Regions from separate parts of the Dryocola baronae genome, predicted to be linked through region 3. Evidence: predicted binding sites of a transcription regulator. Region 3 holds the regulator's gene; each other region holds the start of a gene.
The links. The regulator LexA, encoded in region 3, represses DNA repair genes until DNA is damaged. The targets are predictions, from matches to a motif close to TNCTGTATGTACATACAGNA.

Region 1: a site for LexA is predicted at 2,152-2,171, ahead of umuD (translesion error-prone DNA polymerase V autoproteolytic subunit). Genes of this name have one in related genera too.
Region 2: a site for LexA is predicted at 2,106-2,125, ahead of ACSPHG_RS09310 (YebG family protein). Genes of this name have one in related genera too.

What each region holds. Positions count from the first base shown of each region.
Region 1 covers NZ_JBINNY010000001.1:2,765,682-2,769,944, forward strand. Annotated here, with positions in the region: gene ACSPHG_RS13020 (DUF4186 domain-containing protein) at 1-47, opposite strand, end outside; gene ACSPHG_RS13025 (DMT family transporter) at 140-592, opposite strand; gene ACSPHG_RS13030 (DMT family transporter) at 600-1,034, opposite strand; gene ACSPHG_RS13035 (LysR family transcriptional regulator) at 1,133-2,068, shown strand; gene umuD (translesion error-prone DNA polymerase V autoproteolytic subunit) at 2,189-2,626, shown strand; gene umuC (translesion error-prone DNA polymerase V subunit UmuC) at 2,610-3,872, shown strand; gene yciZ (protein YciZ/DeoL) at 3,978-4,160, shown strand.
Region 2 covers NZ_JBINNY010000001.1:1,994,986-1,999,248, reverse strand. Annotated here, with positions in the region: gene ptrB (oligopeptidase B) at 1-833, opposite strand, end outside; gene ACSPHG_RS09315 (tellurite resistance TerB family protein) at 926-1,609, opposite strand; gene ACSPHG_RS09310 (YebG family protein) at 1,758-2,090, opposite strand; gene purT (formate-dependent phosphoribosylglycinamide formyltransferase) at 2,228-3,406, shown strand; gene kdgA (bifunctional 4-hydroxy-2-oxoglutarate aldolase/2-dehydro-3-deoxy-phosphogluconate aldolase) at 3,481-4,122, opposite strand; gene edd (phosphogluconate dehydratase) at 4,186-4,263, opposite strand, start outside.
Region 3 covers NZ_JBINNY010000001.1:334,070-338,332, forward strand. Annotated here, with positions in the region: gene plsB (glycerol-3-phosphate 1-O-acyltransferase PlsB) at 1-1,646, opposite strand, end outside; gene ACSPHG_RS01575 (diacylglycerol kinase) at 1,830-2,198, shown strand; gene lexA (transcriptional repressor LexA) at 2,318-2,926, shown strand; gene dinF (MATE family efflux transporter DinF) at 3,016-4,263, shown strand, end outside.

The sequences.
Region 1 (4,263 bases), 2.4 Mb from region 3:
GTGGAGCGCGACAGGCGCTGGAAGACGGGGTCAAGATTGTTGTTCATAGCGTGAGTTCGGGCAGGCCGGGTACAAAGACCTCTAGTGTTCCCCCAATGCTGCCGCGTAGCAAGCGGATATTCATCGGGGGAGTGCGGCATCAGGCCGCTTTCGGCTTGCTGCTTGAGTAGATGAAAAACAGCGCGATGCCCAGGCAGATTACCGCGCCGAGGCGGGTGGCGGAAAAGTGGATGGCCTCGTTACCCAGCCAGCCAAAGTGGTCAATCAGCATGCTCATCGCCAGTTGGCCGAAGATAACGGCGACGGTCGCAACCGCAGTGCCAATACGCTGCACCGCCAGCACCATAATAACGATGTAGGGCACGCCGCAAAACGCGCCGAGCAGCTGCCATTTCGGCACGTCCAGCAGCGTGACCGCGTGCTTCGGCTCGAAAAAGAAGATCAGCAGCGCGGTAATTAACGCGCCTACCGAGAAGGTCAGAAACGCGCTTTTAAATACGCCCACTTTGCTGCCAAGCTGGCCGTTAATTGCCGCCTGGATGCTCAGAAACGCGCCGCCCATTACCGCCAGTATAATCAAGAAAATAGCCATTTTTACCTCAGCCTTTTGCCACAAGAACCAGCGCAATCACGATAAAAATCAGCGCGATAATGCGCCTGACGTCTATTTTTCGATGCGCGGTACCAAACAGCCCGTAGTGGTCAATCACCAGGCTTTTGAAAACCTGCCCTGCCAGAATGCCTATCATGGTCATCGCGATGCCGATGCCGGGAACGGCAACCGTCAGAATGATGACGTAAAGCGGGCCAAGCACGCCGCCGAGCAGCTGCCAGGAAGGCTGCGCAAAAAACGACGGGCTGTTGCGCGGGCTGAAAAACAGCATCAGCAGAAACGTGAGCGCCGCCCCTACGCCAAAGATGCTGAACGTCGCCCATAAATCCCCTACCTCGCCGCCCAGCGGGCCGAGCAGCCCCGCCTCAACGGACAGCCCCATCCCGCCTGCCACGACGAGCAATATCAATAAAAGCCGCATAAAAACGTTCTCCGGTAAGCCAGGCGGAGGATGATAGAGCAGCGGGTAATAATGAAAAACGGTATAATTCAGGAAACACCTTTGCAGAATTCGTGATAATGACCGATCCCAATACTATCAATTTCAGGGCGTTGCATTTTTTCATTGGCGTCTTTGACGAGCAGAGTTTTTCCGCCGTGGCGCGCCGTGAAGGGGTTTCCGCCTCAATGGTTTCGCGCGTGATCCTGCAGCTGGAAGATTCGCTCGGCCAGCAGCTGTTTTATCGCAATACGCGCGCGGTGATCCCCACCGAGGCGGGCAGAGTGTTTGCCGACTACGCCCGGACAATCGTCGAACAGTTTGGCGAGGCGCGTAAGGCGCTGCTGGAAAGGGACGTGGAGCCGGTGGGCCTGATAAGAATTAACGCGCCGGTGTTCTTCGGGCAACGGCACATTGCGCCCTGGCTGCCCGAACTTTCGTCCCGTTACCCTCGCCTGCAGATCGAACTGACCCAAACCGACGATTTTATCGACCCGCATCGCAACGCAACGGATATAATTTTCCGCATCGGCGCGCTGACGGATTCCAGCTTCCACGCGCGCATTTTTGGCACCCAGCGTTATCACCTTGCCGCCTCGCCGGAGTACGTGCGCAAACACGGCTCGCCTGCCGCACCCGCAGACTTCGGCAAACATAAGTGCCTGGTTTATCGCGGATCTTCCGGTGCCAACCGCTGGCTGTTTCGGCTGCCGGGTAAGAGCTGGGTGCACTATCCGGTGGCGGCGCTGCTTACCTCTAACAACGCCGAGACGCTGCTTACCGCCGCCCTGGGCGGCATGGGCATGGTGTTGTTCCCGGACTGGCTGATTGGCGACTGCCTGAAGAAAGGCGAGCTGGTCCGGCTGCTGCCGGGCTATGAGGCCGCCATAAAAACCGAGCCGCAGCCTATCGCCGCGATCTACCCGAATACGCGCCACCCGCCGCTGAACGTGCGCACGGTTATCGACTATTTCGTGGAGGTTTACGGCTCGCCGCTTTACTGGGAGTACGGCTAGCCGCGGTAACTAAAATTCCCCACATCTCAATCTCTTCTAAGAATCTTCCTGCAAGCGGCTTGATCATGCCTGCCACTCGGCGATACTGTATATATAAACAGTACCAATGAGAAAACGACAATGATGTTGTACAGAATTGATGCCAGCCCGCACTCGCCCAGCCTTCCGCTGTATCTGGAGCGTATTTCTGCCGGCTTCCCCAGCCCGGCTGCGGATTATATGGACGAGGGAATTAACCTCGTCAAACACCTGATTTCCCATCCCTCGGCGACCTATGTGCTGCGCGTTTCGGGGGAATCCATGCGCGATGCCGGGATCCTCGACGGATCGTTGCTGCTGGTCGACAGCAGCCTGCGGGCCGACCACCACGATATCGTCGTCGCCAGCCTTAACGGCGAGTTCACCGTAAAACGCCTCGAACTGCGCCCCGTTCCGCGCCTGCGGGCCGAAAACCCGGACTACCCCGCCATCCCTCTAACCGACGAGGACGATACGCGCATCGTCGGCGTGGTTACCACCGTCATTAATACCTTTCGCCGCAATGTTTGCTCTCGTTGACGTCAACAGCTTCTACGCCAGCTGCGAGCTGGCCTGGGACCCCACGCTTGAAGGGAAGCCCGTGGTGGTGCTTTCCAATAACGACGGCTGTGTGATCGCCCGTTCCGCCGAGGCAAAGCGTCTGAATATCGTGATGGGCGCGCCGTACTTCAAGCAGCGGGAGATTTTTAAAAAGCATAACGTGGTCACCTTCAGCAGCAACTACGCGCTGTATGGCGATATGAGCCACCGGGTGATGGATACGCTGGAGGAGATTTGCCCGCGCGTGGAGGTTTACAGCATCGACGAGGCTTTTGCCGATGTGACCGGCATTCGCGATCTGGACGCGTTTGGGCGCGAGATCCGCAAAACCGTTTATAAGCGCACGCGGCTGACGGTTGGCGTGGGCATCGCCCCGACAAAAACGTTGGCTAAGCTTGCGAACCATGCAGCAAAGATGTGGACGCAAACCGGGGGCGTGGTCGATTTATCCAGCCCAGAAAGGCAGCGCAAGCTGATGGCGCTGATGCCGGTCAGCGAGGTTTGGGGCGTGGGGCGGCGCATCGGCAAGAAGCTGAATGCGATGGGCATCGAGAAAGTTTTGCAGCTCGCCGAGACCGATTTACGGTTTATTCGCAAACACTTTAGCGTGGTGATGGAGCGCACCGTGCGCGAGCTGCGCGGGGAATCCTGCCTCGCCTTTGAAGAGTTTATTCCGGTGAAGCAGGAGATTATCAGCTCGCGCTCGTTTGGCACCCGCGTGCAGGATTATGAGTCGGTGCGCGAAGCCGTCTGCAACTATGCCGCCCGGGCCGCCGAAAAGCTGCGCGGCCAGCATCAGTACTGCTGCTACGTTTCCGCGTTTATCAAAAGCAGCCCGTTCGATCTGCACGAGCCCTATTACGGCAACAGCCATGGCACCCGCCTTTTAACGCCAACGCAGGATACGCGGGACATTATGGCCGCCGCCACCCGCTGCCTGGATGAAATCTGGAAGCAGGGGCCGCGCTATCAAAAAGCGGGCGTGATGCTGGGGGACTTTTACAGCCAGGGCGTCGCGCAGCTGAATTTATTCGACGACTACGCGCCGCGGGTAAACAGCGATGCTCTGATGCTGCTGGTGGACAAGGTTAATCAGGAAGGCAAAGGCAAGCTGTGGTTCGCAGGCCAGGGGATTCAGCAGGAGTGGCAGATGAAGCGCGCCCTGCTTTCGCCCGCGTGGACGACAAGAATTACGGACGTGCCGGTGGCCCACGCGCGCAGCTAGTTTGTTAAGAAGAAATATTTCTAAGCGGCGCAATAATCTGTTGATGAAATGCGGGGAAATTGCATTATTCTGGCAGGACATTTTTGCACAACAACAGGATGCACCATGCCATCAGTGGACCCGCAGCAGCTTGCTAAACGTATCGATACGGTACTGGATATTCTGGTCGGCGGCGATCGCGACTCGGCGATCAATAACCTTGAGATTTTGAAAGCGGAACTGCTGAAGATTGCGAGCGGCGAGGAGCCGGGCGGCAGCGATTTGAAAAAATCGCCGTGGGAGATTTAATTCCAGCGCGGCAAAACCGGTGGATGGCGCATTCGCTTATCCACCCTACAATCACCAAATCAATCGTAGGTCGGGTAAGCGAAGCGCCACCCGACGTTCAACA
Region 2 (4,263 bases), 1.7 Mb from region 3:
TAGTGGTCGAGGCTGTATTCGTGATCCTTGCGGCGCGGTGCGAAGACCTGCGGCTCGGCGTCCAGCAGTTCGGCATCCAGCAGCAGCACTTCGCTGGTGGTCGCGCTGCTTAAATGAATGAGGATGAAGTGGCGCGAGGTGGTTTTGTGCACGCTGACGTAAAACGTGTCGTCCTTCTCTTCGTACACCAGCTGATCGTCCGCGGAAGGATGGCCGACGGTGTGCCGCCAGACCTGATAAGGCAGCAGCGTTTTCGGGTGCTTGCGCACGTAGTAAAGCGTGGTGGAATCGTTCGCCCAGACGAAGCTGGTTGAAACATTGCTGAGCACCTCCGGATACCAGTTTCCAGTTTCCAGGTTGCGAAAGCGCAGCCCGTACTGGCGGCGGGAAAGGTAATCTTCCGCCAGCGCCATGATCGTGTTGTCGAGGGTTATCGCCATGCCGCCCATGGTGTAAAACTCGCTGTGCGCCGCCCGCCGGTTTGCGTCAAGCAGGGTTTCCCACGCGTCCCACTCTTCCAGCACCACCGACTGGCGCTGATAAATAGCGTACTCGTTCCCCGCCTCGTAAACCTGCCGGTAGCGGTAGCCGTTCTGGGTGTAGGGCGCTGAAACGTCGTGCTGCGGAATGCGGTCGACCATCTCTTTTAACAGGCGCTCCTGCAAAGCCTGCTGGCTGGACATGATCCGCTGGCCGTACTCGTTCTCTTCGTGCAGATAGCCGAGCACGTCCGGGTTCTCGCGGTCGTCGTCCCGCAGCCAGTAGTAGTTGTCGATTCTTGTGTCACCGTGCTGTTGCAGGGTGTGGGGGATCTTTTGCGCTTTAGGTGGCATATCGTTATTCGTTTTGAGTTAACACCCTGTAAGGGTGGCAAATTCAGGCAGGCTTGCAAGCGAAACGGGGGTATTTGCGGAAAAAGCCGGGGTTAACCCGGCAGGCTTAGCTTCTGCTGTTTAATGTCCTGTTCGATGCCTTCGCGCACATCCTGCGGGATTTTCAGCTCGTCGCCTAAGGCGTTGAGATAGCTGCGTTCCATAAAGTGATCGACGTCGATGGCGGCACAGCTCAGGAAGTACAGCTCGAGGGCCTCTTCCTCATTTTTGACGTCCGCCGCAAGGCGTTTTGGATCCAGCGGCTGGTCGATAGCTTCCTGAATCAGCGTGCGGCCCGGCCCTTCAATGCCCGCATCGCGCAGCTGTTGTTCGATGGCCTGACGCTCTTTATCGTCGATGTGCCCATCGCTTTTTGCGGCAAAGACCAGCGCCATGATCAGGCGGCGGCTGCGCACGTCTATCGGCGACTGCTGCTGCCCAAACTGCGGTTCATCCTGATGAGTCTGGCGGATGCGGTCTTTGTATTTGTTCCATAGCACGCTTCCCGCGACCGCGCCGCCACCGACCAGCAGCGCGCCGGTACCGTATTTGGTCAGCAGCTTACGCGATGATTTGTTCGCCAGCAGCAGGCCCGCAAGGCCGCCTAACGCGCCCGGCACCAGCAGTTTGCTGAGGCCCTGCTCGCTCCCGGATGGTGCGTTTTGTTGAGTTGACTGCGGGCTGGATTGACCAACCTGTCCCAGCATGGACTGAATCTGTTGTAACCAATTACTCATGAGAGGCACCCTTTTTTGCAGATAGCTTGAGTTTGCACATAACCTGAAGAGAGTATGCGAAGGGGTGTCAAGAAGTGTCTGAGCGGGCTAAAGATGCGAAAATAAAGGAATAGTGTCGGGCGCGTGAGGCAGCCCGACAGGGGTATGGTTATGCAGCTTTGGTGCGTTTACGCGCCGGGTGTTCAGCGAGGTTATCTGCGGCTTGCGCATCACCCTCTTCCGCTGCGGGCTGTTGCGCTTCGATTTCCGGCAGCTTGCCGCTTCTCAGCACCGTGGAAAGCACGTCTTTGTTTTCTGCCAGCCACATCGCTAACACATCGCTCTGCCCTTCTTCGAAGGTAACAGGGCTTTGCGTGAGCCAGTCGCCCAGCACTTCCGCCAGGTCGAGCATTTTGTCATAAGCATCAGCATCTTTTTTACTGGCAAAAGACATTTTTTCCTGCCCCTCTCGCACTACAACGTATTTGATTTCAACCGCCATTTTGCAGCTCCGATTAACTGTGTATTTATACAGTATAGTTATATTATCCTGCCCGTGCAAGCCGTAAAGGCGCTGCGTACGCAAACGTTTTCGTATATACTGCGGCCGTTTATTTTATCACAACGGGTAAGCAGATTATGTCAATGTTGGGAACGGCCCTGCGTCCAGCGGCCACGCGCGTTATGCTGTTAGGTTCAGGTGAATTAGGCAAAGAGGTGGCGATTGAATGCCAGCGTTTAGGGCTGGAAGTCATCGCGGTTGACCGCTACGCGGATGCCCCGGCGATGCACGTGGCGCACCGCAGCCACGTTATCAATATGCTTGATGCGGCTGAACTGAAGGCGCTGGTGCTCGCCGAACAACCCCACTTTATCGTTCCTGAAATTGAAGCGATTGCCACCGACATGCTCATTGAGCTTGAGCAGCAGGGACAGCGCGTTGTGCCCTGCGCCCGCGCCACAAAACTCACCATGAACCGCGAGGGCATTCGCCGCCTGGCGGCCGAAGAGCTGGCGCTGCCCACGTCAAGCTACCGTTTCGCGGATACCGAATCCGGCTTCCGGCAGGCGGTCGACGAGATTGGCCTGCCGTGTATCATCAAGCCGGTGATGAGCTCTTCGGGCAAAGGACAAAGCTTTGTCCGCACCCGCGAACAGCTGGCAAAAGCCTGGGATTACGCCCAGCAGGGCGGCCGCGCGGGCAAGGGTAAAGTTATCGTCGAAGGGGTGGTGAAATTCGATTTTGAAATCACCCTGCTTACCGTCAGCGCCGTTGACGGCGTGCATTTCTGCGACCCGATTGGCCACCGTCAGGAAGACGGCGACTACCGCGAATCCTGGCAGCCGCAGCAGATGAGCGATAAAGCCCTCGCCCGCGCGCAGGAGATCGCACAGAAGGTTGTCGTCGCGCTGGGCGGCTACGGCCTGTTTGGCGTCGAGCTGTTTGTCTGCGGCGACGATGTCATTTTCAGCGAAGTCTCCCCTCGCCCGCACGATACCGGTATGGTTACGCTTATCTCACAGGATCTTTCAGAGTTCGCGCTGCACGTTCGCGCGTTTCTTGGCCTGCCCGTTGGCGGCATTCGTCAGTATGGCCCGGCGGCTTCGGCCGTTATTTTGCCGGAGCTTGCAAGCAGTAACGTGAAGTACGGCAACCTGTCCGCGGCGCTCGGCGCGGGCGTTCAGGTGCGTCTGTTCGGCAAGCCGGAAATTAGCGGTAAGCGTCGCATGGGCGTTGCGCTGGCAACCGGGAGCGACATTGAAAATGCCGTGGATCGCGCGGTTAAGGCGGCGGCTGCGGTGCAGATCGAAGGTTAAAAAAAACCTCTCCGCAAGGGAGAGGTTTTGGCGGATGGCGATTGCTCATCCGCCCTGCGCAAAAGCGGGTGTGGTTACGCCTTTGCGCCTTCCACCGCTTCGCGAGCAAGTTTGGTGATGCGGTCGTAGTCGCCCGCTTCCAGCGCGTCCGCCGGCACCAGCCAGGAACCACCGATACACAGCACGCTTTTCAGCGCCAGGTAGTCGCGGTAGTTCGCCGGAGAGATGCCGCCGGTTGGGCAGAAACGCACGTTGGCGAACGGGCCAGCAATCGCCTGCAGCGCCTTGGTGCCGCCGTTGGCTTCCGCCGGGAAGAATTTGAACTCTTTCAGACCGTAGTCCATGCCCAGCATCAGTTCAGAAACGGTGCTGATGCCTGGGATCAAAGGAATAGTGCCTTCGGTTGCGGCTTTAAGCAGCGGCTCGGTCAGGCCCGGGCTGATGGCAAACTGCGCGCCCGCTTCGGTGACTTCTTTCAGCTGCTGAGGGTTCAGCACGGTACCCGCGCCGATGATGGCTTCCGGGACTTCTTTAGCGATGGCGCGGATAGCGTCCATTGCGCACGGCGTACGCAGGGTCACTTCCAGCACGCGCACGCCGCCTGCAACCAGCGCTTTAGCCATCGGCACAGCGTGTTCCAGCTTGTTCACTACGATAACAGGAACGACCGGACCCGTTTTCAGGATCTGTTCCGCGGTGGTTTTCCAGTTTTTCATCTGAGAGCCTCTTAAGCCAACTTTATAATTTGTCTACCGCTGCGGCGTTTGCCGCAGGGGTGCTTAAAATTTAATGCAGGTCGCGCCCTGTTCCGCGCCCGATAACTGCTCACGCAGCGCGCCGAAGAGTTCACGCCCGGT
Region 3 (4,263 bases):
AGCTGCTCCGTTAGCTGTTCACGGGTCAGCGAGCGCTGGCGTGACGCTAACAGCGCGGTGCAGCACAGGTTCATGGCGTTGGCCGCCCCTGCGTTGTTAATGCGCACCATCAGCTCGGCGGCGATTTCGTTCACCGTTGGCGTTAACCACGCCGGGCGCACCGCTTCGATCGGATCGATTGAGTCGCGCCATTCCGGCACGCGCTGGTTCAGGAAGGTCATCAGCGGCATAGGTTCGCCGAAGTTAACGTAGCCCTGGCCCAGATTACGCAGCTTGCTCAGGCCGCGCAGCATCGACATAAAGCCTTCTTTCTCTTTCGTCGCGCCGCGCAGTTCCTTGGCGTAGGTGCCCACTTCCATCACGTGTTCGTAACCGATGTAAATCGGCACCAGCGTAATAGGGCGGGTACCGCCGCGCAGCATGGCCTGAATCGTCATCGACAGCGTGCCGGTTTTCGGGTCAAGCAGGCGGCCGGTCCGCGAACGGCCCCCTTCCACGAAGTATTCCACCGAATAGCCACGGCTAAACAGCTCGCCGAGATATTCGCGGAACACGGTGGAGTACAGCTTGCTGCCCTTAAAGGTACGACGAATAAAGAACGCGCCCAGGCGGCGGAAAATCGGGCCAGCCGGCCAGAAGTTCAGGTTGATGCCCGCCGCGATGTGCGGAGGCACCAGCCCCTGGTGATAAAGCACATACGACAGCAGCATGTAGTCCATGTGGCTGCGGTGGCAGGGCACATACACGATTTCATGGCCGTCGTGGGCGAGCTGGCGCACGCGCTCGGCGTTGTGAACGTTGATGCCCTGATACAGGCGGTTCCACGTCAGGCCCAGCACGCGGTCGGTCAGGCGCACGGCTTCATACGAGAAGTTCGCCGCAATCTCTTCCATAAGCGCGACCGCGTTTTGCTGGGCCTTCTCGTGGGAGATTTTCTTACTGCGCGCTTCATCTTCGACCGCTCGCGCGATTGCTTTTGATGCCAGCAGTTTATTAAACAAATCCTGACGCACCGGCAGGCGCGGCCCGACGGTGGCTAAACGCTGGCGAGCAAAGTGCATGCGCGCTACGCGAGCCAGTTTTTGGGCGATTTTTTTATCCGTGCCGTGGTCGGTTGCCATCTGGCGCAGAGAGACCGGCGCGGAGAAACGCACAAAGCTATCGCGACCAAGCCAGGAAACCGCGAAGAATTTCTGAACGCCGTTGAGCATTTTTAACGGCGGGTTGATTTCGCCTTTCTCACGGCCCGGCGAACGGCCAAACATCACCGATACCGGCACCATCTGAACGTCCAGATTCGGGTTATTGCGGTGCAGATCAAGATAGTCGTGGAAGAGCTTAATTGACTCTTCTTTCGGCGTGTAATAAGTGAAGACGCGCGGGCCACCGTGAATAAAGACATAGCGCGGCAAAACCGCTCCGTCGATTTCAAGCGGTTCCAGCGGGTCGGGTAAATCATGTGCGAGGCATTGCGCGCGTAGCGTCAACAAGTCTGCCTTAGAGTTATAAGGCAGAACGTACATAATTGGGCGAGTTGTATCCAGGCCCAGTTCGGCTTGTGGATCAGCCGGTATGGACTTGCTTTTTACCAGGACGCCTAATGGTAAATTAAGTAATTTGTAGTAGATTCTTGGCCAGCCTGACATAAACGATGTAAAGCCTCAGGTTAATAATGCAAATTCGCCGCAAGAATATCAGAAACTGCATAAGATTTCTGTGGCGTTGCGATTTTACCCACCATCCTCCTGGTTGCCGTTTCCATGGCAGAAACCTGAAGAAGGTGGGCACTGATAAGCATTGACGCTTTTATTTTAAAAAGGTTTCCAAAAATGGCGAATAACACCACTGGGTTCACTCGTATTATCAAAGCCGCGGGCTATTCCTGGAAGGGCCTGCGCGCCGCCTGGATAAACGAAGCCGCCTTCCGCCAGGAAGGGGTTGCCGCGGTTATCGCTATCGCCATTGCCTGCTGGCTGGACGTTGACCCTATTACCCGCATTCTGCTTATCGGCTCCGTTGTGCTGGTTATGATTGTTGAAATTCTCAACAGCGCCATCGAAGCGCTGGTCGACCGCGTGGGCACGGATTACCACGAGCTTTCAGGCCGGGCGAAGGATATGGGTTCCGCCGCCGTATTGATCGCTATTATCCTCGCAGTTGTCACCTGGGTCACGCTGCTGTGGCAGCATATGCGCTAATTTGCGAGAGGCTTTCCAGATTGCGATAAGTGCCTGGTTTTTTGCTCAATTTGTGGTTTCAAATTCGCCTTTGACTGTATATACTCACAGCATAACTGTATAAACACCCAGGGGGCGGAATGAAAGCTTTAACTACCAGGCAGCAAGAGGTGTTTGATCTCATTAGGGATCATATCAACCAGACCGGCATGCCACCTACGCGTGCCGAAATTGCTCAACGTCTGGGGTTCCGTTCTCCAAACGCTGCAGAAGAGCACCTTAAGGCGCTGGCTCGTAAGGGCGTAATCGAAATTGTCTCGGGTGCCTCACGCGGCATCCGCCTGCTGGTTGAAGAAGTGACCGGCATTCCTCTGATTGGCCGCGTTGCCGCCGGTGAGCCGCTGCTGGCGCAGCAGCACATAGAAGGCCATTACGACGTTGACCCGTCCCTGTTTAAGCCTAATGCAGACTTCCTGCTGCGCGTAAGCGGCATGTCCATGAAAGACATCGGTATTCTCGACGGCGACCTGCTGGCGGTACACAAAACTCAGGACGTGCGTAACGGCCAGGTGGTTGTGGCGCGTATCGACGACGAAGTGACCGTCAAACGTCTTAAGCAACAGGGCAATACCGTGCAGCTGCTGCCGGAAAACAGCGAGTTCGAACCTATCATCGTCGATCTCCGCGAGCAGAACTTCAGCATTGAAGGCCTGGCCGTCGGCGTGATCCGCAACGGCGACTGGCTGTAGTCCCGATTACGTGCCCTCGCACTAGGTGATGCGCGCCCGCCGCGCATCACCGTCAAACTTCGTGTCTTTTACTCGTCCTGGAACCCCCCATGCGTTTCTTCTCGACGACGGATAAAGCGCTCTGGCGCCTCGCGTTACCGATGATTTTCTCCAATATCACCGTGCCCCTGCTGGGCCTGGTCGATACCGCCGTTATTGGTCATCTGGACAGCCCCGTTTATCTCGGCGGCGTGGCGATTGGCGCAACGGCAACCAGCTTCCTCTTTATGCTGCTGCTCTTTCTGCGCATGAGCACCACGGGCTTAACGGCCCAGGCCTTTGGCGCGAACAACCCGGCGGCGCTGGCCCGCGCGTTGGTTCAACCTTTGCTGCTGGCGCTGGTCGCCGGTATCGCTATCGTCGCGCTGCGCTACCCGCTGATTACGCTTGCCTTAAATATCGTCGGTGGGAACGAGCAGGTGCTAGAGCAGGCTCGGCGCTTCCTCGAAATCCGTTGGCTAAGCGCCCCCGCTTCTTTAGCAAACCTCGTGCTGCTTGGCTGGCTGCTCGGCGTGCAGTATGCCCGCGCCCCGGTGATCCTGCTGGTGGTCGGCAACGTGCTGAACATCGTGCTCGATCTCTGGCTGGTGATGGGCCTGCATATGAATGTGCAGGGCGCGGCGCTGGCAACGGTGGTTGCGGAATACGCTACCTTTATCATCGGCCTGCTGATGGTGAAAAAGGTGCTGGGCATGCGCGGCATCGACTTTACGATGCTAAAAAATGCCTGGCGGGGGAATGTCCGCCGTCTGCTGGCGTTAAACAGGGACATCATGCTGCGCTCGCTGCTGCTGCAAATCTGCTTCGCCTCGGTGACGATTCTGGGCGCGCGTCTGGGCAGCGAAGTGGTGGCGGTCAACGCCGTGCTCATGACGCTGCTGACGTTTACCGCCTACGCGCTGGACGGCTTTGCCTACGCCGTGGAGGCGCATTCAGGGCAGGCCTATGGCGCACGTAACGGCGGCCAGCTGCTTGACGTATGGCGGGCGGCCTGCCGCCAGGCGGGTATTGTCGCCCTGAGCTTCGCGGTTGTGTACGCGCTGTTTGGTGAAAACATTGTCGCCATGCTTACGTCACTGCCGGAGCTACAGCAGCAGGCGGACCGCTATCTGCACTGGCAAATTGTCCTGCCGGTGGTGGGGGTGTGGTGCTATCTGCTCGACGGCATGTTTATTGGCGCAACGCGCGGTGCCGAGATGCGCAACAGTATGGCGATTGCGGCATTGGGCTTTGGCCTGTCGTTACTGAGCGTGCCATGGCTTGGTAACCACGGCCTGTGGCTGTCAATTGCGGTATTT